Regions from separate parts of the Pectobacterium araliae genome, predicted to be linked through region 2. Evidence: riboswitches for the same ligand, from Rfam matches in the RefSeq annotation. Region 2 holds a riboswitch; each other region holds the start of a gene.
What was found. Region 2 has a riboswitch for thiamine pyrophosphate ahead of thiC (phosphomethylpyrimidine synthase ThiC). Riboswitches for the same ligand answer to the same signal wherever they lie in the genome.
Positions count from the first base shown of each region.

Region 1: linked by a shared signal. The riboswitch ahead of thiM (hydroxyethylthiazole kinase) and the one ahead of thiC (phosphomethylpyrimidine synthase ThiC) in region 2 are both predicted to bind thiamine pyrophosphate.
Region 3: linked by a shared signal. The riboswitch ahead of thiB (thiamine ABC transporter substrate binding subunit) and the one ahead of thiC (phosphomethylpyrimidine synthase ThiC) in region 2 are both predicted to bind thiamine pyrophosphate.

Region 1 covers NZ_AP028908.1:3,118,984-3,127,108, reverse strand. Annotated here, with positions in the region: gene AACH44_RS14215 (GGDEF domain-containing protein) at 20-943, opposite strand; gene ahr (NADPH-dependent aldehyde reductase Ahr) at 1,097-2,116, opposite strand; gene AACH44_RS14205 (DUF4062 domain-containing protein) at 2,427-3,449, opposite strand; gene AACH44_RS14200 (hypothetical protein) at 3,497-3,769, opposite strand; TPP riboswitch at 4,365-4,461, shown strand; gene thiM (hydroxyethylthiazole kinase) at 4,498-5,292, shown strand; gene thiD (bifunctional hydroxymethylpyrimidine kinase/phosphomethylpyrimidine kinase) at 5,289-6,092, shown strand; gene psiE (phosphate-starvation-inducible protein PsiE) at 6,268-6,675, shown strand; gene yegS (lipid kinase YegS) at 6,688-7,587, opposite strand; gene ltrA (group II intron reverse transcriptase/maturase) at 7,794-8,125, opposite strand, start outside.
Region 2 covers NZ_AP028908.1:4,212,479-4,220,603, reverse strand. Annotated here, with positions in the region: gene thiH (2-iminoacetate synthase ThiH) at 1-1,103, opposite strand, end outside; gene AACH44_RS19170 (thiazole synthase) at 1,100-1,885, opposite strand; gene thiS (sulfur carrier protein ThiS) at 1,887-2,087, opposite strand; gene AACH44_RS19160 (HesA/MoeB/ThiF family protein) at 2,068-2,862, opposite strand; gene thiE (thiamine phosphate synthase) at 2,864-3,505, opposite strand; gene thiC (phosphomethylpyrimidine synthase ThiC) at 3,502-5,481, opposite strand; TPP riboswitch at 5,595-5,749, opposite strand; gene rsd (sigma D regulator) at 5,872-6,333, opposite strand; gene nudC (NAD(+) diphosphatase) at 6,442-7,224, shown strand; gene hemE (uroporphyrinogen decarboxylase) at 7,342-8,125, shown strand, end outside.
Region 3 covers NZ_AP028908.1:648,285-656,409, forward strand. Annotated here, with positions in the region: gene AACH44_RS21160 (ilvB operon leader peptide IvbL) at 1-59, opposite strand, end outside; gene AACH44_RS02930 (family 43 glycosylhydrolase) at 332-1,954, shown strand; gene thiQ (thiamine ABC transporter ATP-binding protein ThiQ) at 1,959-2,669, opposite strand; gene thiP (thiamine/thiamine pyrophosphate ABC transporter permease ThiP) at 2,656-4,263, opposite strand; gene thiB (thiamine ABC transporter substrate binding subunit) at 4,239-5,222, opposite strand; TPP riboswitch at 5,303-5,399, opposite strand; gene sgrR (HTH-type transcriptional regulator SgrR) at 5,437-7,095, opposite strand; gene sgrT (glucose uptake inhibitor SgrT) at 7,186-7,350, shown strand; gene AACH44_RS02960 (AraC family transcriptional regulator) at 7,564-8,125, shown strand, end outside.

The DNA of each region.
Region 1 (8,125 bases), 1.1 Mb from region 2:
ATGGGGCTGAGTCGTTGTATTACAAGTTTTTTTCTTTCGGCTCCAGAGCCCATTCCACTTTGCCTTTGCCGGTGTTTTTGGCTTGGTAAAGTGCAACATCCACGCGTTTCATAAAGTGTTCTGTGGGTTCCTGCGGCTGTTTTTTACCTGCCCCAATGCTGACAGAAAGATGATGCCTATTTTTAATGATGATTTTGTTGGCGTTTTTTAATACTTCTCTTGCCAGCTTCTCTGCCCGATCCTGTGTCCCGGCATACAGAATAATCGCGAATTCTTCGCCACCTATTCGGGTTGCGACGACTTCACTGTTATCGAAACGGGAAAGAATATGGCCGAACTTACTTAATATTTCATCGCCTTTCGTATGCCCATATTTGTCATTGATGACTTTGAAATTATCGATGTCGATAATAAATAAATAGGGTGTTTTCGCTTCGAGTTTTTTTAATTCGTTAATAAAAAATCGGCGATTAGGTAACTGTGTCAGTTCATCGCTGAATGACTGTATTCTGGCTTCGACATACTTATTGTTGATTTGCTGTATCAGGGTATAGACACCGAATCCGACGCCAGACATACCAATCATTCTCAGCATATCCTCAACATAGTACCCCACTAGCTTGGGTTGATAGATAAACTCATCCATGAAGTCAAATGTGGCTGAGCCTATCCAGACATGGAGTCCGAGGCGAATGGATAAAGCCGAAGTATGGTTAAGTGATATTTTACTGGTACACGATAAGATAAAAAAAAGAAAAACCAGTGCAATCGAATCGGTATAAACCCCTGGATTATCGTGCAACTGCTCCTGAAAATCGCGGTGCTTAAAGAACAGGAGATTAAGTATAATGATTAACGCAGACAATAAAAGGGCGAACCTGATTGACGAGGAAGCCTTCTTATTTCTATCAATGAAGTCGTGGTCATACTCTTTAAAAGGCATTGCGGATCTCCTCTTGCATCACCTTTCAATCCTACCATGAAACCCATTGAATACATTCAGTCGCGTGGTGCGGGGCGGTGTGGTTCAGAGAATGACGGTAATCTGACAACGGTGTAAAAAGCAGACGCCCGATCGCTCAGGCGTCTTTACCAATTAAAAATCGGCTTTTAGTACCACGCGGTAGCGGGCTTTGCCGTCACGCAAGTGCTGGATGGCATCGTTGATTTTCGACATTGGGAACAGTTCTGTCTGTGGCTTCACGCCGGCACGCGCGGCGAGTTTCATTAGAGAACGCAGCTCATGCGGAGAACCGGTAGAAGAACCGGAAACGCTGCGGTCACCTGCGATAAGTGTAAAAGCTGGAACGCTAAATGGCTTCATCACCGCACCGACGGTATGGAACTTCCCGTTATAGGCGAGCGCGTTGAAGTAGGGCTGCCATTCCAGATCGACACTTACGGTGTTGATGATAAGATCGAACTGGCCTGCCAGCGCCGTCAGCGCCTGTGGATCGCGGCTGTTGACGACCTTATCGGCACCCATCGCCAACACTTCTTGCTCTTTGGCCGGATTAGAGCTGAACGCCGTGACTTCGCATCCCATCGCGTGCAGGAGCTTAATCGCGATATGTCCCAGACCACCGATACCGATCACACCGACGCGGCTGGTTGCCGTGACATGGTGCATTAACAGCGGTTTGAAGACGGTGATGCCGCCGCACAGTAGCGGGCCAGCTGATTCGATATCAATGGAATCAGGAAGCGGGATAGCCCACTGCCAGTTCGCGCGAATCTTATTGGCGAAACCGCCTTTATTCAGGATGGTTGGCACGCTGCCTTGCTGACAGTTGGTTTGGCTGCCGCTGATACAGGCATCGCAATGCCCACAACTGCGTGCCGTCCAGCCGATGCCGACGCGCTGACCAATCTTTAATCCTTTGTTTTTCGCCGCGTCACCCAAGGCGTGCACGCGGCCAATCACTTCATGCCCGGCAACCAGCGGATAGCTCGACATACCCCATTCGTTATCGATCATCGAGAGATCGGAATGGCACACGCCGCAGTAATCGACTACGACTTCGACGTCTTCCGCTTGCAGTTCACCCGCATCAAACTCATACAACTCCAGCGCTGCGCCTGCTTCCGGTGCGGCATAACTCTTTATCATCGTCATCACAATTTCCTCAGTATGGGTTTGATTAACCAGTCTAAAGGGTTATGGCGTTTTTCTCTATGTCACAACGTGCCTGTGGTTTTTCATTTTGTGTCAGGTGGGGGCAATCAGCCTGACGGTTGGCTGAAGTGGATCAGGAATAGCTCGGCGTTAGCTGCATACGTTTCCGTTATCCACGATTTGCTATGTAATTGATGGCCTGGGTTGGAGATAGTTGGTGTTTACTTAATCTGAGGGGACAAAAAATATTGTAAATATCCATTTGAGGTACAAAGTTCGCCCCAGATCTTTGGGGCGAAATGGAGATAGTTTATTCTGTTGTAATTTGATTTTGCTTTTTGATCGTTCTGGTTTTCAGCATCTCAACCTGTCCTGATTCTGTTAATGACCAGAATGTATTCATGCTGCCATCAGTCGTTTTTAAATATTCAATTTTAATGAAATCATATGCGCGCAATTGTATGCCTATCGTCTTGAGATCCTGAGAGGAAACTTTAGCGGATGTGCCTCCTTTGTCTGCGATTTTTTTCGCTGTTTCGGCAATTGTGGCTGAGACACTTGATTCGGGATAATGTCTAGTGAGGTAGGGCGATATTGTATGAAATATGTCCTTCCATTCCATGCTCACAGACCAAACTTTAATCCCACCAGTTGTGTGTGGCCCTCTAGGAAAAGTAGATTGGCAATTAAAATCGAAAACATCATCGAAATCCGCTAGATTTAAGTCAAGCGTTTGGTTGCGACTCGAAGTTGCCATTTTCAGTTCGTTTTTTAACCGTTCGTTTTCTTTTTGTAAATCAACTATTGCTCTTAAGTCATTTTCAGAAGACGTTAGATTGGCTCTCACCCATCCGATTGCTGGATAAGTTTTCATCGTTTTACTCATACTTAAGGCGACCAATCCAGGTAAATCTTTAGCTGTTGCCCATGTTTTCCTGAGACGATTGGTTGAGGCCTTCTCTATGAATGCTGTGAGCTTCTCTCTGAGCTCAGAGTCTTTTTCAGATTTGGCTAAAGGTAGACTTTCCGGATTCTCATGTACTAAAACAACAACACGTAAACCTTTTGAGACCGCATAATCGAATTCCTTTTCGGTGTAACTTAAACCGTCCTCTGCGACAGAGCCATATCGTCCACCAATGATCAGCAGATAATAATCACAATCATCAATTACTTTTTTTATGAATTCCCATTGCTCTTCATCGATTGCTGGGAATAACTCCATTCCTGCTGGGATGCAATCCATTTCCATCAGCGTCTGTATAACGTGTTTCCGTTCCTCTTCCAAATCCGTAAAAGTTGAACTTACGAAAACCTGGTAACGTTTATCCATTTCTATCCCTTAAAAGCGGAAGGGGCATGAAGCCCCTTCATTCAACATTAACCAGCGTAGCTATAGGAATCACGCATACCATCACGATAGCCTTCAGCAAATGCTGCTTGCGGGCTTTTATGGCGTACAGTGCCCGCTTGGCTATCAGGCAAAACATGCAAATTTACCCAGACTTGTTCCGTTCGAGATAAACCTGATTGGTATCCTTGATCGTAGGCGCAGCCACAACCACAACATTTATGCCGCCCCTCACCACCTTGGTCATCTGGCAGGTTAATGAAAGCCGTATTGTATCGATGAGACTTATTACAGATTGTCATGTGTAGCTCCTTATGAGCACTAATTGGTATTTACATGACCATCCAAGCTCGGCACAATCAAACCGTAGAAATGAAAGTGAGGCTAACAAACGTTATGAGTCTGCAAACTCATGGTGGTCATGCTTCATAAGCCGGATTCACAATTTGTGAATCCGGTTTTTTTATGCCTGTTATTAATGCGATATCTATATGTAGTGCATTAATTTCATTAATGCACTACATGCTGTGTATTTTAGTTGAGATTCTTTTGAGTACAAGGCTTGATTTTGAGGTTAAATTTAGATTGCGAAAGGTTAATAAATGCGCAAGCCTTGTCTGACAAGGCTTGCGACAATGTCAATAATGCGCAAAAAAATAAAAATTTGATCGAATACAGACTTCTTTGGCGAAAGGAGATAACTCGCTGATTCTTCAGAGTACCTGTGGTGATATCAGTCAGGAACTGTTTGGGAACCAGAACCTTGTTTAGTCCACTGCTTGTGGATAAGGTCAATATCCGCTGGACACTAGTAGGATTGGATGTCCATTTACAATACTGCCCACTGGCATTATCCTGATCGAAGATTAATAAAACATTAATCGCAACATTTTGATTTTAAATGACTCGGGGTGCCCTTCTTTGTGAAGGCTGAGAAATACCCGTACCACCTGAACTGGATAATGCCAGCGTAGGGAAGTCACGGTATGCCCACCGGTTGCCGCCTTCTTCCACGCCGGTTGGGAGATTTATGAACACGCGACCCGCCGACTTTTCTGCCGCTCAGGCAGCAATATCGCTCACCCAATTTCATTCTGCTTCACCGCTGGTGCACTGTTTGACCAACGACGTGGTGCAATCTTTTACTGCTAATGTGCTGCTGGCGCTGAATGCGTCGCCTGCGATGGTGGTCGATCCCGATGAAGCCGCGCAGTTCAGCGCGGTGGCCGATGCGCTGCTGATTAATGTCGGGACGCTGGAGCGCTCGCGTGCCGATGCGATGCGAGCGGCGGTAAAGAGTGCACATCAGGTGGATACGCCGTGGGTGCTCGATCCGGTTGCCGTAGGCGGTTTAACCTTTCGTACCGAATTTTGCCGAGAGCTGCTGACATGGAAACCGACGGCGATCCGCGGCAACGCGTCTGAAATCATGGCGCTGGCGGGGTTAGCCGCACAGGGGCGGGGTGTCGATAGCGCTGATGATTCGCTGGCGGCGCTCCCTGCCGCACGCGAGCTGGCTCGACAAGTGGGGACGATTGTTGCGGTGACCGGCGTGGTGGATTATGTCACGGACGGTGAGCGAGATATCGCGGTAACCGGCGGCGATAGCATGATGACGCGGGTAGTCGGCACGGGCTGTGCGCTGTCGGCGGTGGTCGCAGGTTTTTCTTCTCTGGACGGCGATCGCTTATCCCACGTGGCGGCGGCGTGTTATGTCATGGCGTTAGCGGGGCAGCAGGCAGCTTCAGCATCACAAGGTACAGGCAGTTTTATCCCCCATTTCCTCGATAGGTTGTATACCCTGCGCGCGGAGGAACTGGCATGAAACGTATCAATGCGTTGACGATTGCGGGCACCGATCCGAGCGGCGGTGCGGGGATTCAGGCGGATTTAAAAGCGTTTTCCGCGCTGGGTGCTTACGGCACGTCGGTCATTACCGCGCTGGTGGCGCAAAATACGCGTGGCGTGCAGTCCGTCTACCGAATTGAACCGGATTTTGTCGCGGCACAACTGGATTCCGTGCTGAGCGATGTGCGTATCGACAGCGCCAAGATTGGTATGCTGGCGCAGACCGATATTGTCGAAGCCGTTGCCGAGCGCCTGCGCCATTACGCCGTGCCTTTCGTGGTATTGGACACCGTGATGCTGGCGAAAAGTGGCGATCCGCTACTGGCTCCCGAGGCGGTGGAATCGATCCGTCGTGAGCTGCTGCCGCTGGTTTCCCTGATTACGCCGAACCTGCCGGAGGCCGCTGCGCTGCTGAATACGTCATCGGCCACCAACGAGCGGGAAATGCGTGAGCAGGGGGAAGCGCTGCTGGCGATGGGCTGTCAGGCGGTGCTGATGAAAGGCGGACACCTTAGCGAAGCGGAAAGCCCAGACTGGCTGTTCAGTCGACAGGCCGATCCGCAGCGCTTTAGCTCACCGCGTGTGAATACACGCAATACGCACGGCACCGGCTGCACGCTGTCTGCCGCGTTAGCGGCACTGCGACCGCGTCACGCTAGCTGGGGCGAGACGGTTAAGGCCGCGAAGGCGTATTTACAGCAGGCGTTACAGCATGCCGACACGCTGGAGGTCGGGCACGGAATCGGCCCCGTTCATCATTTCTACCGCTGGTGGTAAAACGCACATTCAGCTTGAAGTATGACGGGTATAAGTAAATTGACTTGTACTTTGCGTGACATCTTTGTCAGTAATTTCAAACTAAATTAAGCGTGTTTGTCATAGACAGTACGCGGGTTGGCCGGTTATTTTGCAGTGAATTCTTGGCGTTAATGTGAAATAGGATGGATAACATATGGCAGGTTCTGCTCGCAGTGCGATGGCTGCCAAGGCGCTTCAGACGATACTCAATATCGGCCTGCTGGCGCTGGCGACCATTCTGGTTATTTTTTTGGTCAAGGAAACGTTTCATCTGGCGAAAGTGCTGCTGATCTCCAACGAGAAAGATTCCTCCTATCAGTTGATAGAAGGCATCGTGATCTATTTCCTTTATTTTGAATTTATTGCGCTGATCGTGAAGTATTTTCAGTCCGGCTATCACTTCCCGCTGCGCTATTTTATCTACATCGGCATTACGGCCATTATTCGCCTGATTATTGTCGATCACAAAAGCCCAGCGGATACGCTGATTTATTCCGCGGCGATCCTGCTGCTGCTGGTGACGTTGTATCTGGCAAACAGTAATCGCCTGAAGCGGGAATAAGCAAACACGTCGTTATTCCAACAGCGAACACTGAGGCGGCAGTCGACAGGAGATCGCTGCGGGAAGTACCTCAATGTGGAAGCGTTTGGCGGTAAGTGGCTCGCCGTCCAGATTAAACGTCATATCGTCTGGTGCGGTGATCTCCAGCCAGGGCAAGGTAGCGGAAATCATGTTCTGGTTTTCGCTGCCAGTAAACCAGGCCTGAAGCATATTGGGCAACAGCTCGGTTGCTGACAGCACGCTCAGTTCCAGCAGCCCATCGTTAACCAGCGCTTCAGGGCAAAGCTGCTGTCCGCCGCCTGCCTGACGGCCATTTCCCGCCGCGACAACCAGCGTATCCCCCGACCAGTGAAAACCTGGCCCGCGAATTTCACAGCGTTCGGCTTGCAGCATGTCCATGCGAAAAAGCGCGTGCAGCACGTAAGAGGCACTCCCCAGCGCGGCCTTCATCTTGGCTGGCGTCTCGGTGGTAATACGCGTGGCGAATCCGCCCGTCGCCATGTTGATGAAATAATGGCTGTCGTTGACCTTGGCGATATCAATCGCAGTCGCGCGGCCTTTTATCGCCAGCGTCAGCGCATTGTACATCTCCATTGGAATCTGACAGCTGGTGGCAAAATCATTAGCCGTGCCTAACGGTACAATTCCGAGACACGGACGCACCGCTTCCGGCTGTACCGCCAATGCCGCAGCGACTTCATTGACAGTGCCGTCGCCTCCGGCAGCGATCACGTTATCCGCGTTGAGCTGAATCGCCTCTTCCACATAGCGTTTGGCATCACCGTATTCCCAGGTCACGCGGACATGCAGCGTATAGCCGTCCTTGCGTAGCTTATCGATGGCCTCGCGCAGTTCTTCATTACCCGCGCTTTTTCCATTCAAAATCAGTAGCGTGATTGGATTTTTTTCCATGTCATCTTTCTCTGGCTGCGATGTTGTCGTTAAGACAGAAACGTTGCAGTTAATCATAGACACTAAATTAGCAGGTAGACATCAGAAGAATCGGTGAATGTTTGCGGTAGGGAAATGGGTAAACGGGAGGATCGAGTAGGAGGCGAGATTACTCCCGCCGTCCTCTCACACCACCGTACGTGCGGTTCCGCATACGGCGGTTCATGTTAACTCTGGAACTGCCGTTGCTGCTCCACTAGTGATATCAAGCCGAGTCGTCTGAACTGCGCCGTCTTTATCGCATCATTCATGTGACTCGACCCCGCGTTCCACCACGCTCCTCGCTGGTTACTCGCCGACCTCCACGCTCGCTTTTCACACAAGCCCGCTCGCATTAGCATTCGGGCTCGCGTATACGTTCGTTTCCATTGCCGCCACAGTAGACTGCGCAGTTTACGCCTGACCCAGCCGTCAATCTTCTCCAGAACTCCTTTTACTTCCGTGTATCTGAAGTAGCTCATCCAGCCTCGCAGTATCGGTGTGAGTTCATTGATTACGC
Region 2 (8,125 bases):
TCCCAGTCTTTCCATACAGGCTGGAGGCCTGCTCGTATGATGGCTTGCGCTACATCTTCAGGGCGTCGCGAATCATGCGGTGAAAACTGTTCCAGTTCAGGATGGTCGTCGGCGTAGCCACCCGGCTGGGTTTTGGAAAATGCGCTGACGTTGTTAATCGCGATAGGAATGGCATGATCGCGAAAGAAAGGCGATTCACGTGTGGAAAGCGATAGTTCAATATCCGGCGATAGCAACCGGAATGCGCAAATGACCTGCATGAGCTGCGCTTCATCCATGAGCGACGCCGGTTCAATGCCACCCGTACAGGGGCGCAGACGAGGGAACGAGATAGAATAACGGCTCTGCCAGTAGCTCTGCTGTAAGTGCAACAGATGTTCCGCGACCATGTAGCAGTCGGTTCGCCAGCTATTGGACAGGCCAATTAACGCGCCCAGCCCGATCTTGTCGATCCCCGCACGACCAAGTCGATCCGGCGTGGCGAGTCGCCAATGGAAATCCTGCTTTTGTCCTTTTAGATGATGCAGTTGGTAGGTCGCCGGATGATAGGTTTCCTGATAGACCATCACGCCATCCAACCCCAGCGTTTTCAACTCGGCATATTCGTCTTGCGACAGCGGCTGAACTTCAATCATCAGCGAACTGAAGAGCGGTCGGATCAGTGGAAAGACGCGACGAAAATAATCCATTCCTACTTTACGCTGGTGTTCGCCAGTCACAAGCAGCAGGTGCTCAAACCCCAGTTCCTTGATGGCGGCGCATTCACGTAGGATCTCTGCCTCATCCAGCGTTTTTCGCTTGATGTGATTGCTCATCGAAAAGCCGCAGTAGGTGCAGTCGTTGGAGCACAGATTGGATAGATATAGCGGCACATAGAAACTCACCGTATTGCCGAAGCGCTGGCGGGTGAGCTGCTGTGCCCTCTGGGCTAGCGGTTCCAGATAGGCGCTGGCGGCAGGTGAAATGAGCGCCATAAAATGGTCACGCGTTAGGTGTGGTGCAGCAAGCGCTTGCTCGACATCACGTGCGGTTTTACCGTTGATGCACAGCGTTAGGTCATCCCAGTCGAGCTGTTCCCAGACGGTTTGGAAATCGACGCTCATCGCTCCGCCCCTTCCGTTTGCTGATGCAGGAAACCGGTGAGCGGGCTGGTGGCGCTGGCGACAAACTGCTTACTTCCCAGACCGGCCTGACGAGCAAGCCCACCGGCATCGACTGCCAGTCTGAATGCGTGTGCCATCGCCACAGGATCGCGGGCAACCGCGATGGCTGTGTTGACCAGTACAGCATCGGCTCCCATTTCTAGCGCATCGGCCGCATGACTGGGCGCACCAATGCCCGCATCGACAATCACCGGAACGCGCGCCTGTTCGATGATGATGCGGAGAAAATCACGCGTTTGCAGTCCTTGATTGGAGCCGATCGGCGAGCCCAGCGGCATCACTGCCGCGCAGCCGACTTCTTCCAACCGTTTGCACAACACAGGATCGGCACCGCAGTAGGGCAGCACCGTGAATCCCTCTTTTACCAGCTGTTCGGCGGCTTTCAGGGTTTCGATCGGATCGGGCAGCAGGTATTTCACATCGGGATGAATTTCCAGTTTCAGCCAACGAGTGCCCAGCGCTTCTCGCGCCAGTCGGGCCGCAAAAATGGCTTCGTCTGCGGTTTTGGCCCCTGAGGTATTCGGTAGCAGCTTAATACCGAGCTGGCGTAGCGGGGCGAGAATGGCGTCGTTGCCGCCGTTCAGATCAACGCGCTTCATCGCCATGGTGACTAACTGAGAACCAGAAGCCTCAAGTGCTGCCAGCATCAATTCTGGCGTGGCGAATTTCCCAGTGCCGGTCAGCAGCCGTGAAGTTAATGTCGTATCGGCAATGTGCAGCATGTCATCCTCCCGCGATTGCCTGAAAAAGCAAAATATCATCACCGTTTTGCACCTGATGCTGTGACCAGGTGGCGTGCGGGATAATGGTTTGGTTGATGGCCAGCGCTGTGCCAGGCTGGAGCCGATTGATCTGGCTCAGCAGTGCTTCAACCGTGGTGGCTTCTGGGCATTCAAAGGGTTCATCATTCAGCGTGATTTTCATGCACCCCTCCACATACCGAGCAATGGGGCGCACGCGTCAGCTGGAGCGTGTTCCAACTCTGCTGTTTACCATTGAACATCCTCAGCTTGCCGTCTAGCGCGGACGGTATACCGACCAGCAGTTTGATCGCTTCCAGTGCCTGAAGCGTACCAATCACGCCAACCACCGGACCCAGCACGCCGGCGGTGCGGCAGTTGCGCTGTGGTTCGGACGTATCGGGGTACAGGCAGGCGTAGCAGCCGGCGTGATAAGGCGGTGTGAAAACAGCGAGTTGGCCGCTGAAACCGACGGCGCTCCCGCTGATCAGCGGTTTGCCGGCGTTAAAGCAGGCAGCGTTAACCGCATGGCGAGTGGCCATGTTGTCGCTGCAATCCAGCACGACATCGACGCGGCTGACGGCGCTGTATAACGTGTCACCGCTGAGCCTTTCGGTAATCGCAATCGCTTCTGAGTGCGGATTTAATGCCTGTAGCTGACGCTGCGCCAACACGGCTTTGGGTTTGTCGGTGTCGCTGGTGCGATACAGAATCTGGCGTTGCAGGTTGCTGATGTGCAGTGAGTCATCGTCGGCAAGCAGTAGCGTGCCGACCCCAGCGGCAGCCAGATAGAGCGAGGCGGGCGCCCCCAGCCCACCCAGCCCAACCAGCAGAACGCGGGCGGCTTTGAGTTTCTCCTGACCTTCCGGGCCAATATCCTCCAGCATCAGTTGACGGCTATAGCGCATGAATTCGCTATCGCTCAGTCCGGCAGGCGCTGGATGGTGAGTCGTTACCATGTCATGCCTCCCGTCCTTCAATCATTTTGAGCAGCGTCGTGGTGGCCTGCCGCCAGTCTGGTGCCTGAGTAATGGCGCTGACGACGGCAATGCTGCCGACGCCCGTTGCCAGCACCGCAGGTACTCTGTCGATGCTGATGCCGCCAATTGCAACTGTAGGAAAACGGTCTTGCAGATCGGTTATGTGCCGCGTTAGTTCAGCCAGCCCCTGCGGCGCTGATGGCATATCCTTGGTTTGCGTGGGGAAAATATGCCCCAGCGCAATATAGGACGGATTGATCGCCACCGCGCGTGCCAGTTCACGATCGTCATGCGTAGAGACGCCTAAGCGCAGACCCGCTTTTTTAATGGCGGCCAGATCGGCAGTATCCAGGTCTTCCTGACCCAGATGTACGCCGTATGCCTGATGTTTTACCGCTAATTTCCAGTAGTCATTGATGAAGAGCTGCGCCTGATAGCGGCGACCCAATGCGATCGCCTGGATCACATCGGCTTCGGTTTGTTCATCTGCCCGATCTTTGATCCTGAGCTGGATCGTGTTCACCCCGACGCTGAGTAATCGCTCGATCCACTCCACGCTATCGACGACGGGATAAAGCCCCAGCCGCTGTGCCGTTGGGGCAAAAGGCGTCGAGCCCGTCATTTGCTTTCCTCGGTTTGTAGGCTGGTGGCGCTGTGATAAAGCTCGCTACCGCGCGAGCGGAATTCTTGCGACATCTGCGCCATACCCACTTCAACTGGTTTGGCTTCTGCTTCCTGTTTCGCGGCGTAGTCGCGTACTTCCTGTGAGATTTTCATCGAGCAGAATTTAGGGCCGCACATGGAACAGAAGTGGGCGACTTTGCCGGATTCCTGGGGCAGCGTTTCATCGTGGTAGGCGCGTGCGGTTTGCGGATCGAGCGCCAGATTGAACTGATCTTCCCAGCGGAATTCAAAGCGCGCTTTTGACATGGCGTTATCACGGATCTGCGCGCCGGGATGGCCTTTCGCCAGATCGGCGGCATGGGCGGCGATCTTATAGGTAATCAGCCCCTGTTTGACGTCTTCTTTGTTCGGCAAACCAAGATGCTCTTTCGGTGTGACGTAACAGAGCATCGCGCAGCCAAACCAGCCGATCATGGCAGCACCGATGCCAGAGGTGAAGTGATCGTAACCCGGTGCGATATCGGTCGTCAGCGGGCCGAGCGTATAGAATGGCGCTTCGTGGCAGTGTTCCAGCTCTTCGGTCATGTTGCGGCGGATCATCTGCATCGGAACGTGGCCGGGGCCTTCGATCATCACCTGTACGTCATATTCCCAGGCAATTTTGGTCAGCTCACCTAACGTATGCAGTTCGGCAAATTGGGCTTCGTCGTTGGCATCCTGAATGGAGCCGGGACGTAAGCCGTCACCCAGCGACAGCGCGACGTCATAAGCCGCACAGATTTCACAAATTTCGCGGAAATGTTCGTACAGGAAGCTCTCTTTGTGATGCGACAGGCACCACTTCGCCATAATGGAACCGCCACGTGAGACGATGCCAGTCAGGCGTTTGGCGGTCATCGGCACATAGCGCAGCAGCACGCCCGCGTGGATGGTGAAATAGTCCACGCCCTGTTCCGCCTGCTCCAGCAGCGTATCGCGGAACATCTCCCAGTTCAGGTTTTCCGCCACGCCGTTCACTTTTTCCAGCGCCTGATAGATCGGTACTGTCCCGATGGGTACGGGGCTGTTACGCAGAATCCACTCGCGCGTTTCGTGAATATAGCGGCCAGTCGAGAGATCCATCACGGTATCCGCGCCCCAGCGGGTAGACCAGACCAGTTTTTCCACTTCTTCTTCGATGGAAGATGTCACGGCGGAGTTGCCGATATTGGCGTTAACCTTCACCAGAAAATTACGGCCGATAATCATCGGTTCCGATTCGGGGTGATTGATGTTTGAGGGAATAATGGCACGCCCGGCAGCCACTTCCTGACGGACAAATTCCGGCGTGATGTTTTCCGGCAGGAGAGCGCCGAAACTTTGCCCCGGATGCTGCTGGCGTAGCACCTCGCCGCGGATACGCTCGCGTCCCATATTTTCGCGAATGGCGATAAATTCCATTTCAGGCGTAATCATGCCCTGCCGCGCATAGTGGAGCTGGGTGACGCGTTTTCCTGCTTTGGCACGCAGCGGACGTGGCAGGTGTTCGAAACGCAGATGATCCAGACCCGCATCCGCCAGACGCTGTTGGGTGAAGTCGGAGCTGACGCCGGATAACGCTTCGGTGTCGTGACGTTCTGCAATCCAGCTGGCGCGCAGCTTCGCTAGCCCAACGCGGACATCGGGTTGCGCAGCCGGATCGCCATAAGGCCCTGACGTATCGTAAACCGGGATTGGCTCATTGGGTTCGTATTGGGGGTTGTCTTTACTGCCGCCAAGTAACGTCGGGCTAAGCTGAATCTCCCGCATCGGTACGTGGATGTCGTCACGTGAGCCTGTAAGGTAAATGCGTTTGGAATTGGGAAAGGCGGTTCCCTGTAAGGTTTCAATAAACTGCTGGGCGGCGGCACGCTGTTCACGGCGACCAGATTTGGATGCTGTAGATAACTCTGTCTTTACCGACGAGGTTTTTATAGACAAGGGTTCTGTAGACATAGCAAGTTCCTGTAAGACGTAAAGGGAAGATTGCTTGTCTGGAGCCGGAGGGAGTAATAATGATATTGAGCGTCAGAGCAGGTATGTGGGAATACACAGCCTTGGGCTCAATGAAGTGCATTACTCTTGTTCCCTTCGCAGGTATTAACCCGATCAGGTTCCGCGGATCCCGAATTAACGGTCTCAGCCTGTGCGCTCATAAGTTTCGTCATAACGATTGATTTCGTAAAACAAAACACGAGCACGCTAGGCACTCCGACAAGATTTGCCCGTCTGTTAAACGGGTCAATAAAACCCCTACACTGTATGTCGGCAAAACGCGGATGTCAAAGCGTGCCGCTTTTGCCTTTCCAGTGTGTGATGATGTTCTTAAATAACGTCAAATGACGACTAGTTATCGTAAACCTGCTTGATCATGTTGTCTTCTAACGTAAAACGCTCTTCTAATGCTTCGCCGACGCTGGAAAGTGCCTGCTGGAATTCGAGGCAGTTATCATGGTCAATGGCTGCCGCCAGATGGCTATCGTAAAACGTCATAATTTGCTGCGTATTATTTTGCAGGGCGAGGTCGAGCTGGGTGGAAAGCGCTAAGACTTGTTCGCTGTGCGTCGCGGCTTCATGCAGCATCTTTTCGTATAAATGAAAGTGCCCAGTAGAAAGATAGTCCACCAGATTCTGGCAAAAATTATCCAATGCCTCTTCATCCAAAAGAGAAAGCGTTTCCTTGTTCGGCTTGATGCCAACCAGATGATAGTAAGCCACCAGAAGCTGCTTACGCGCTTGTAGCCATTGGTCGATTAACGCATTATTGCCACCAACGTATTCAGTCAGACTTTGTAGCTGGTTTAGCATTGTTGACTCCGTGAACGGTAAGAAATAACTGAAATCCCAGTTATAAAACTTATGTAATCACTCTGAATGTAAAATGCCAGTGAAGTGGCAGTGGAGCAATAAAAAGATATGGAACAGACGCTAAAAGGTGATGAAACCGGCTGGTGGGTAGTGAGCGATGCAGTACAAATCTGGCTACCCCAAGGAGAATTACCGCGCGGAACGGCGACGGCGTGGTCGTTACAGGGGAAAGTAGCTCGTCAAATCGGTGAATGGCAAGGGCAGCTTGTCTGGCTGGTTTGCCAGGGGCGGGATACTGGCATGGTATCGGTTCGCCAACTGCTCGATCAAGACGCGGGCTTATTCCAACTGGCGGGGCGAGGCGTACAACTTGCTGAATTCTATCGCTCCCATCGCTTTTGTGGTTACTGCGGCCATGAAATGGTGCGGAGCAAAACGGAGCTGGCGTGCTTATGTCACCACTGCAGAGAACGCTATTATCCGCAGATCGCGCCTTGTATCATCGTCGCGATTCGCCGTGGTGATGAAATTTTGCTAGCGCAGCATAATCGGCATCGCGGGAACATGTACACCGTGCTGGCTGGGTTTGTGGAAGTGGGCGAAACACTAGAACAGACGGTTGTACGTGAGGTGATGGAAGAGAGCCAAATTCAGATAAAAAACCTGCGTTACGTGAGTTCGCAGCCTTGGCCATTCCCTCATTCGCTGATGATGGCATTTACAGCCGATTATGCGGGTGGAGACATCAAGCACGATCCGAAAGAGTTGCGTGACGCAGACTGGTTCCGCTATGACCAACTTCCGCTGTTGCCTCCGCTGGGCACCGTGGCACGTCGACTTATCGAAGATACAGTAGTGTTGTGCCGTGCTCATCACGAGAACGAAGGCTGACGTGGTACTATTTACGCTAATTAATGTGTTGGTTTCATAACACGTTCGTTTTATAACGCATCCGCTTCATCACATCTATCTGGTATAGAACCGTCGTGAGGCTGAAAGGAAGAGAACATGACCGACCTGAAAAATGATCGCTATTTGCGGGCGTTATTGCGCCAACCTGTCGATGTCACCCCGGTGTGGATGATGCGTCAGGCGGGGCGCTATCTACCGGAATATAAGGCAACGCGTGCGCAGGCGGGTGATTTTATGTCACTGTGCAAAAATGCAGAGCTGGCGTGTGAAGTCACACTACAACCTTTACGGCGTTATGCGCTGGACGCTGCGATCCTGTTCTCTGACATTCTCACTATCCCTGATGCCATGGGTTTAGGGCTTTATTTTGACGCGGGGGAAGGTCCACGTTTTCACTCTCCCATCACGTCGCATGCCGATGTGGTTAAACTGCCTGTTCCCGATCCAGAACAGGAACTCGGGTATGTGATGAACGCGGTGCGGACGATCCGTAAAAACCTCGCCGGTGACGTGCCGCTTATCGGTTTCTCGGGTAGTCCGTGGACACTGGCCACCTATATGGTGGAAGGCGGTAGCAGCAAGGCGTTTACCGTCATCAAGAAAATGATGTTCGCTGAGCCTAAAACGCTGCACCTGTTGCTGGATAAACTGGCAGATAGCGTCATTCTTTATCTCAACGCGCAGATTCGCGCGGGTGCGCAGGCGGTGATGGTGTTCGATACTTGGGGTGGCGCGCTGAGTGGACGAGACTACAAAGAGTTCTCCCTGCATTACATGCATAAAATCGTGGATGGTTTACAGCGCGAGAATGAAGGTCGCCGAGTGCCCGTGACGCTCTTCACCAAGGGCGGAGGGCAGTGGCTGGAGGCGATGGCAGCAA
Region 3 (8,125 bases), 1.1 Mb from region 2:
ACCGCGTCAACATGCGCGGTGTGTAGTAGTGCTGAAGTGGAAGAAGAGTAGTGCGTCACGGGAATCCTATTTATGTTCGAGTTATTTATGGTTGAGTGTTGTGTTCGAATGAATAATCAATCGTCAATTCATATAAGCACAGCAGTACAAAAAGACACAATACCCACAAGGAATAAAAACTGAATATGTCGAATTGGTCACAGTATATTGAAAATTTCACCGCTTGATTTTTCGCCGTATAACCGAGAGAAGCGTGATTACTTTCACAATTGGAACAGGGTTTCAATGTTATAAATTACAAAATAATCATTGGGATAGTGGGTGGTGACAAATGGGTGTTTCCCGAGTGGTAGGGAAAGGTGTATTGAGCGGTATCTTACTGATGGCAATGGGTATTGGCCAGGCGATAGCGTGTCAGGCTGGCCCTGCCAACGAATGGATGCGGGGTATTGAACAGCAGCGTCAGGCGGATTTGGGCAATGGCTGTTATCTCAATCCAATTATTGCGGGCGATCACCCCGATCCCACCCTTATCAAGGATGGCGCTGATTACTACATGACGTTTTCGTCCTTTGACGACATCCCCGGACTGCTGATTTGGCACTCGCGCGATTTAGTGAACTGGGAACCACTAAGCCCGGCGATCACGACGCCCGTTGATGCCATCTGGGCACCGGATTTGGTGAAGCATAACGACAAATACTTCATCTACTTCACTACAAACCGGATTATTGACGCCAAAGGGACGAAAAAGAAAACGCTGTATGTGATCACTGCTGATGATATTCATGGCCCGTGGACGCCGCCGAAAGATATCGGTTTGAAAAATCCGGCCAGCGATCCCGGTCATGTGGTAGGAGAAGATGGTAAGCGTTACATCTTTATGTCTGGCGGCAATCGCGTGCAGTTAACTGATGACGGGCTGTCGACGGTCGGCGACATGGAAGTGGTCTATCAGGGATGGCAATATCCGGAAGAGTGGGATGTGGAAAGCTTCTCGCAGGAAGGGCCAAAAATGCTGCGCCACGGTGATTACTTCTACATGGTGCTGGCGGAAGGTGGAACGGCTGGGCCGCCAACGGGACACATGGTGATTGCCGCCCGATCGAAATCGATCAACGGACCGTGGGAAAACTCGCCGCATAACCCGATTATCCGCACACAGGATCGTTCAGAGAAATGGTGGTCGCGCGGGCATGCGACGCTGATCGAAGGGCCGGATAAAAACTGGTACATGGTGTACCACGGTTATGAAAACGGCTTTATGACACTGGGGCGGCAGGCGATGCTGGAGCCGATCGTCTGGGGTGATGATGGCTGGTTTACATCCGCTGGATTCGATACCGGCAAACCGATTCGCAAGCCGGAAGGCGGCGAGGCAGTGCCTCATGGCATCGGCTGGTCTGATAGCTTTACCGACGAGAAATTTCCAGCCCGCTGGCATTTCTACCGCGCCAATGCAGAAGAGCTGAAGCGGGTCACGCTTAAAGACGGCAAGCTGCACCTGAAAGCAAAAGGCACGTCGCCGAAGGACAGCGCGCCGCTGACGATGATCCCCGGCGATCAGGCTTATCAGATTGAAGTCACGGCGAATTTTGCCCTAGGAGCGCAGGCCGGTTTACTGCTGTTCTATAACGCGAAGCTGTACGTTGGGCTGTCGTTTAATCAGGATGGCACCGTCATGCACCGCTATGGGCTGGAAAGGGCGGAGAAGAAACTGCCGCATATCACGGGTAATGAGGTGCAAATTCGGATGAAAAACGATCGCCATATCGTGACGTTTTACACCCGCACCTCGGATCAGGGAGCGTGGGAGAAATATCCGGTGCAAATGGAAGTGTCCGGTTATCATCACAACGTCGCGTATGACTTTCTCAGTTTGCGGCCTGCCCTGTATGCTTCAGGCGAGGGCGCCGTCACGTTCAGCAACTTGCGCTATCAGGCTTTGCCTTAATTCTTCAATCCGAAGACGGACGTGAAATTCCCAGGATGGTGGACGCTTCGGCGCTGCCATCCTGTAGCGCCTGAGTCGATCCATCATAATAAATTTGTCCGTCCACGATCAGCACCGTGCGCTTTGCGATCCGCATGGCGTCATCCAGATTGTGCGACACCATCAACAGCGTGAACTCACGCTCCTGACACACGCTTTCAACCAGATCGAGCATCTCCTGACGCAGCGCCGGATCGAGAGCCGAGAACGGTTCATCTAGCAGCAAAATGGGCTGATGACGCACCAGACAGCGTGCCAATGCCGCGCGCTGGCGCTGCCCGCCGGAAACCTGCGAGGGCAGACGATCCAGCAGATCCGCCAAACCCACCCGATCGGCGATCTGCTGTAGCGTTTCACGCTGTGCGGTACTGAGCCGCAGGCCGGGGTGCAGCCCCAGCGCGATGTTCTGCCCAATCGTCAGGTGAGGGAACAGATTATTTTCCTGAAACAGAATCGAAACTGGTCGTTTAGCCGGAGGCGTCTCGCGGTGAGATTCGCCGTTCAGTCGTAATTCCCCGCTGTCAGCCATCAGGAAGCCCGCAACCAGATTCAGCAGCGTGCTTTTCCCCGCACCGCTGGGGCCGAGGATGGTGATGCGCTCGCCCGGTTTGACGTGAAAATCAAAACGCATGGGCAAGTGTTGATAAAAGTAGGTCAATTTCTCAAGCGCGATCATGACGGCCTGCCAGTTTCTCAATCAGGGTAAATAATATAAAGCACAGCAGCATCAACAACAGCGCTGTGACTGCGCCGTCGGCGCTGCGATAGGAACCGATTTGCTGGTACAGATAGAACGGCAGCGTGCGGAACTGCTCATTGCCGAATAGCGCGATGACGCCGAAATCACCAATCGACAGCACGCAGGCAAAAGCCAACGCCTGCGCGAGCGGTTGTTTCAGCGCGGCGAGTTCGATCAGCCTTAGCCGCTGCCAGCCGTGAATATCCAGCGACGTACAGAGTCGGTTATAGCGCTCGGCAACGTCCAGCATTGGGTTTTCCAACACTTTGATCGCATACGGAATGGCCATCAGCGCGTTGGTGAACACCACCAGTGCGTAAGGGGATTGCGGTAGCCCGATGCTGTTATTCAGCAGCAGGAAAAAGCCGGTTGCCAGCACAATGCCCGGCATGGCGAGGATGAGCATACCGCTCAGGTTCATCAACTGCCCGAACAGTGGCTTTTGGCGTAGCTTGAGCTCGCGACTGCTCCAGAGCAGCATCATGGTTAGCACCAGACACAGGAGTCCCGCGCCTAAGGCAATGCGCAGTGAGGTAAACAGCGTTTGCCAGAGCACAGGTTGTTGCAGGACGGAAACCAATGAGCGGTTCACACCATCGACCACCACGGCCAGCAAAGGAGGCACGACCAGCAGCAACAGCGCACCAATCAGCAGGCCGTCGGTGAGGCGGCTTAAGGCGCTATCCTGCGGGTTACGCCAGGCAAGCTGCTGTGTGCTGCCAACGGGCAGAATCCGTCCCAGCCGCTGGCTCAGCAGCACCAAACCGAGACAGCAGACCATCTGAATTAACGCCAGCAGTGCCGCGCGCCCCGGATCGTAATCAAAGCTTAATGCCTGATAAATAGCCAGCTCAATGGTGGTCGCCTGCGGGCCACCGCCCAGCGACAGCACCGTGGCAAAACTGGCAAAGCAGAGCATAAAAATCAATGCGCCAGTGGGTAAAATCTGCCTGCGCAGGGCGGGCCATTCCAACAAACGGAAATGCTGCCAGCTGTTCATACCCAGATTGGCGGCTAGCTGGCGCTGCTCGGTGGCAATACCTTCTAAGGATTGCAATAGCAGTCGGGTTGCCAGCGGCAGATTGAAGAACACATGCGCCAGCAAAATTCCCTGCAACCCATAGGGCGAAAACGTGTATTTCAGGTCAAACCAGCCCAGCGCAGAGGCCAGCCAGCCTTGTCTGCCATAAACGCTGAGCAGGCCAAAAACGGCTACCAATACGGGCAGCACCAGCGTCATCGCGCACAGGCGCAACAGCCAGCGATGGCCGGGAAAGCGCCGTCGATACAGCGCTCTGGCAAGGAAAATGGCTGGAGCGGTAGAAAACAGCGCAGAGAGAAAGGCCTGCCAGAAGGTAAACCGAATGACATGCCAGAGATAGCTGTCATGCCATAGCGTGCGCCACTGGCTTTCGGGCGCCTGTATCCACAGTGCGCCGAAAGCCAGTACGGCAACGGAAATTAACAGCGTGGTGGCCAGCAGCCCCGGCCACAGACGTCCGCCGATTAGTGGCTGACGGCGCGTTGCCATGCCTGAATCCACAGCGTCCTTTGGTCGGCAACATCTTGTGCGCTGAACTGCATGGCTTTCTCAGGCACGGCGAGCGTCGCGAAGCCCGCAGGCAGGTCGGTTTTCACCGCCGGATACATCCAATTCGTCGTCGGGATAGCCTGTTGGAAGGTTGGGCTCAGGATGAACTGCATAAAGCGTTTTGCCAACTCGGGATTTTTGCTGGAAGCCAACTGCCCGGCGATTTCGATTTGCAGGTAATGTCCTTCGCTAAAGGTCGCTGCGGCGTAGTTGTCTTTCTTCTCTTCGATGATGTGGTAGGCCGGCGATGTGGTGTAGCTCAACACCAGATCCGCTTCCCCTTTCAGGAACAAACCGTAGGCTTCACTCCAGCCTTTGGTGACGGTAACGGTTTTTTTCGCCAACTTCTGCCAGGCTTGTGGCGCATCGTCGCCGTACACTTTCTGCATCCATAACAACAAACCTAGCCCCGGCGTGCTGGTGCGCGGATCCTGATAGATCACTTTCCACGGTGCATTGCTGTCCACCAGTTCATGCAGGCTTTTCGGCGGGTTTTTCAGCGTGTCTTTGTTATACACAAACGCGAAATAGCCGTAGTCGTAAGGAACGAAGGTTTTATTGCTCCAGCCGCCCGGCACCGTAACCGCACGGGTGTCCTGACCGTGTGGCGCAAACAGGCCGGTTTGCTCCGCTGCCTGCAACAGGTTGTTGTCCAGTCCCAGAATGATGTCCGCTTTGCTGTTTTTGCCTTCCATACGCAGGCGGTTTAGCAGCGATGCGCCATCCTCCAGTGCGACAAAATTCAGTTCGCACTCACACTCTTTTTCAAACGCGGTCTTGATGACGGGGCCTGGACCCCACTCGGAAGCGAACGAATCATAGGTATAAACGGTAAGCGCAGGTTTGGCGAAAGCGGATGCTGAGAGCAGTAACAGACAAGGCAGGCTGGTTTTCAGCACGGTGGCTGAACGGTGTAATAATTGATTTAACACTTTGCACTCCTGAGAATCATAGGGTGGCAAAGGACTTCGAGGCAGCAATAAGCCGCACTCTCAAATCCCTTCGCCGGTATTAACCGGATCAGGTTCGACGGGTATCTTCTCAGCGAAAAATTTTCCGCACCCCGTTGAGAACGGCACATTGTAAAGGGTTAAGTCGGGCAGCGAAAGGCTCTCAGCGTTCCGGCGGCGCAAACCAGGCGGATTTAAAATCAAACCAGCCCAACATATTCATCCTGACGCCGCGCATACTGCGCTGCCCTTGAAGTTGCAGCCAGTGATGCAATAGCGGATGCAGTTGCCCGCTTTTGATGAGTTTTTCACTCCATTCTGCCATTGAGAGTGTGTTATTACGCCACTGCTGTGCGTCGGTATCCAGGTCGTCGTTCAGGCAATGTTGCACCAGTGGCAGCTCATAGAGCATCGCAAACAGAGAGAATTCGAGCGGCAGATAACAATTCAGGCTACCAAACCAGATATCGCTTTCGGCATTACCCTGATACCAATCTTCGTAGCTGATGGTCTGAACATGCAACGTGACGCCCTGCTGCGCCAGCAGCGTACGCATAATCTCGCTCAATATCCGGTATTCTGGGTGCTCCTGATAGAACGTGAGCGTGACGTCGGTTAGTCCTTTGGGTATGGACTGTGGCGTATCGGGGTGATGATGATGCCAGCGCGGTAGCAGGCTATAGGCCGGTGACCAGTCGCGCTGGTTACTGATATTGGCGTGGTTGAGCAGCGAAATAGGATTAAATACCTGCCTGAGCCATTGCTGAGTCTCTGGGCGCTTGTTCAGCGGCGAGCGTTTGTCGAACAACAGGAAATAACCGCCTTCTTCCATTCTACTTTCCAACTGTTCGTGACGAGAATTGTCGGACTGGAACTGAACGAAGACGGGCATTTCTTCCGGTTCGTCCGGTAGGACCCAGATGTTGACCTCATCAATCAGCGCCCGATAGCCAAAATAGTCATCGAAAGCGCGGATCTTCAATTGGCTGCTGTTATTGCGCACCACGGCATAAGGGCCGGTGCCAATCGGGTGTTGGGCGAAATTCGGCAGCGTTTGCCACTCTTGTGGCAGGATCATGGCGTGTACGCTGGCTAAAAGCCACGGCAACCACGTATCTGGGTTGTGTAAGCGGATATCAATCACAAACGGCATCGGTGAGGTCACGGCCTCAATATGGGAAAAGAGCGGAAGCGAGGTGAGGCGCGATAACGATGTGGTGATGTCGTCCATCGTGAGTTCACGACCATGATGGAAGCGGATGGCCGGACGCAGATAAAAGCGCCAGTGCAGAGGAGATAAACTCTGCCAGTGATGAGCCAGATCGGGTTTCAGTTCCCCATTTTCCTCATTTATATTGGTGAGTCCGCTGAATATTTGTCGCGCAATGTGCATTTCCGAGCGTCGCAGTGCCGAGCTGGGCAATAAATTGTGTAACGGGCGGTAGTAGAGGATGCGCAGAATGTGCTTTCCTTGCCGGAAGCTCCGTCCAAGGTGGGCGAGTAGCATCTGGCGCACCGCTTCTTTGTCACCGACCAACTGCACCAGTTGCTCAATACGATCTTGTTCCAGCAAATCTTCGGCACGCTGCTGTTGTAGCGCTAATCCGGTATACACAAAGGAAAGTTGCGAACGTTTTCCTCTTCCGGCTTCGGCTTGCCAGATGAGCCAGCCTGCTTGTTGCATGGCGTTCAATAACGAGCGGATATGGCGGCGTGAGCAATTCAACACACCGGTCAGCTCTTGCAGTGTGGTGTCGGTGGTTTGCCCCTGAAAGTGCTGCCACAGGCGGATGAACTGTTGTTGCAATCGAGGGGAAGACATAAAAGAGGAACTCCCTGCACTAAAGTCATCAATTTATCTTTCCCTATATTACGTCGATACTTTCTAACAAGGAAAGAGAGGAGGTGGCTTATGGCAATTTCCCGTTTGTCCCAGTTCTATCGAGCCTACTTATCGACCTGTAAAGCGAAGTGGTTGCGGTGGATGTCTACCCAACAGCGCATTGCATTACTACAGCAGGCGACGCAGTGGCACCTGAAAGACATGTCCGACGACGAATACCGTCATTGGTTCTAGGTGGTGTGAGGAAACGTATTCTGAGTAATGGTGATGTTTCACCAACCAGCGAGTTCTCTCGCTGGTTTTTTTTCGCTGTTTTTTCCAGCATGGGGATGTTAATCCGTTTCTGATAGAATCGGTGAAACAGGTACACCGTTTCTGGATGATGAAGATCGCCTATTTTTCTTCTCTGTCTGAGCAATTTTGTACAAATGACAAGAGGGTTAACGCGTGCATAAAAAGCTGGTTGCGCAAGAGCAGACACATTTCAGACACCTGGAGGCACTCGGTGGTCTGGATATGTTGCAGGCGCAGTACTACCAGCAGCGTTTTCCTCGTCATGTGCATGATACCTATTGCATTAGCGTGATTGAGCAGGGGGCTCAACGCTTTTATCGTTCTGGTGCTGAGCACGTTGCGCCCAAAGGCGACATCATTCTGGTGAATGCAGACGATGTGCACACGGGGAGTTCTGAGGTAGAAACGGGATGGGCCTATCGCGCTATTTATCCTCACCCTGACCTTTTTCGCTCAATTAATCAGGATCTTCAACGCGCAAAAGATGCCATTCCGTGGTTTTCTGATGCGGTGGTGCACGATCCAGGATTAGCGGAACAACTGCTCATGACCTTCGATATGCTTGCTCAGCCGGGCAATCTGTTACTGAAAGAAACGCTGCTGCTGTCGTCATTAACCTGGCTGACGATGCGCTATAGCAAGACGCGCCTGACGCCACAGACACTACCTGTTGCGACCCAAAATATACTGAATGTTAAAGCCTTTATGGACAGCT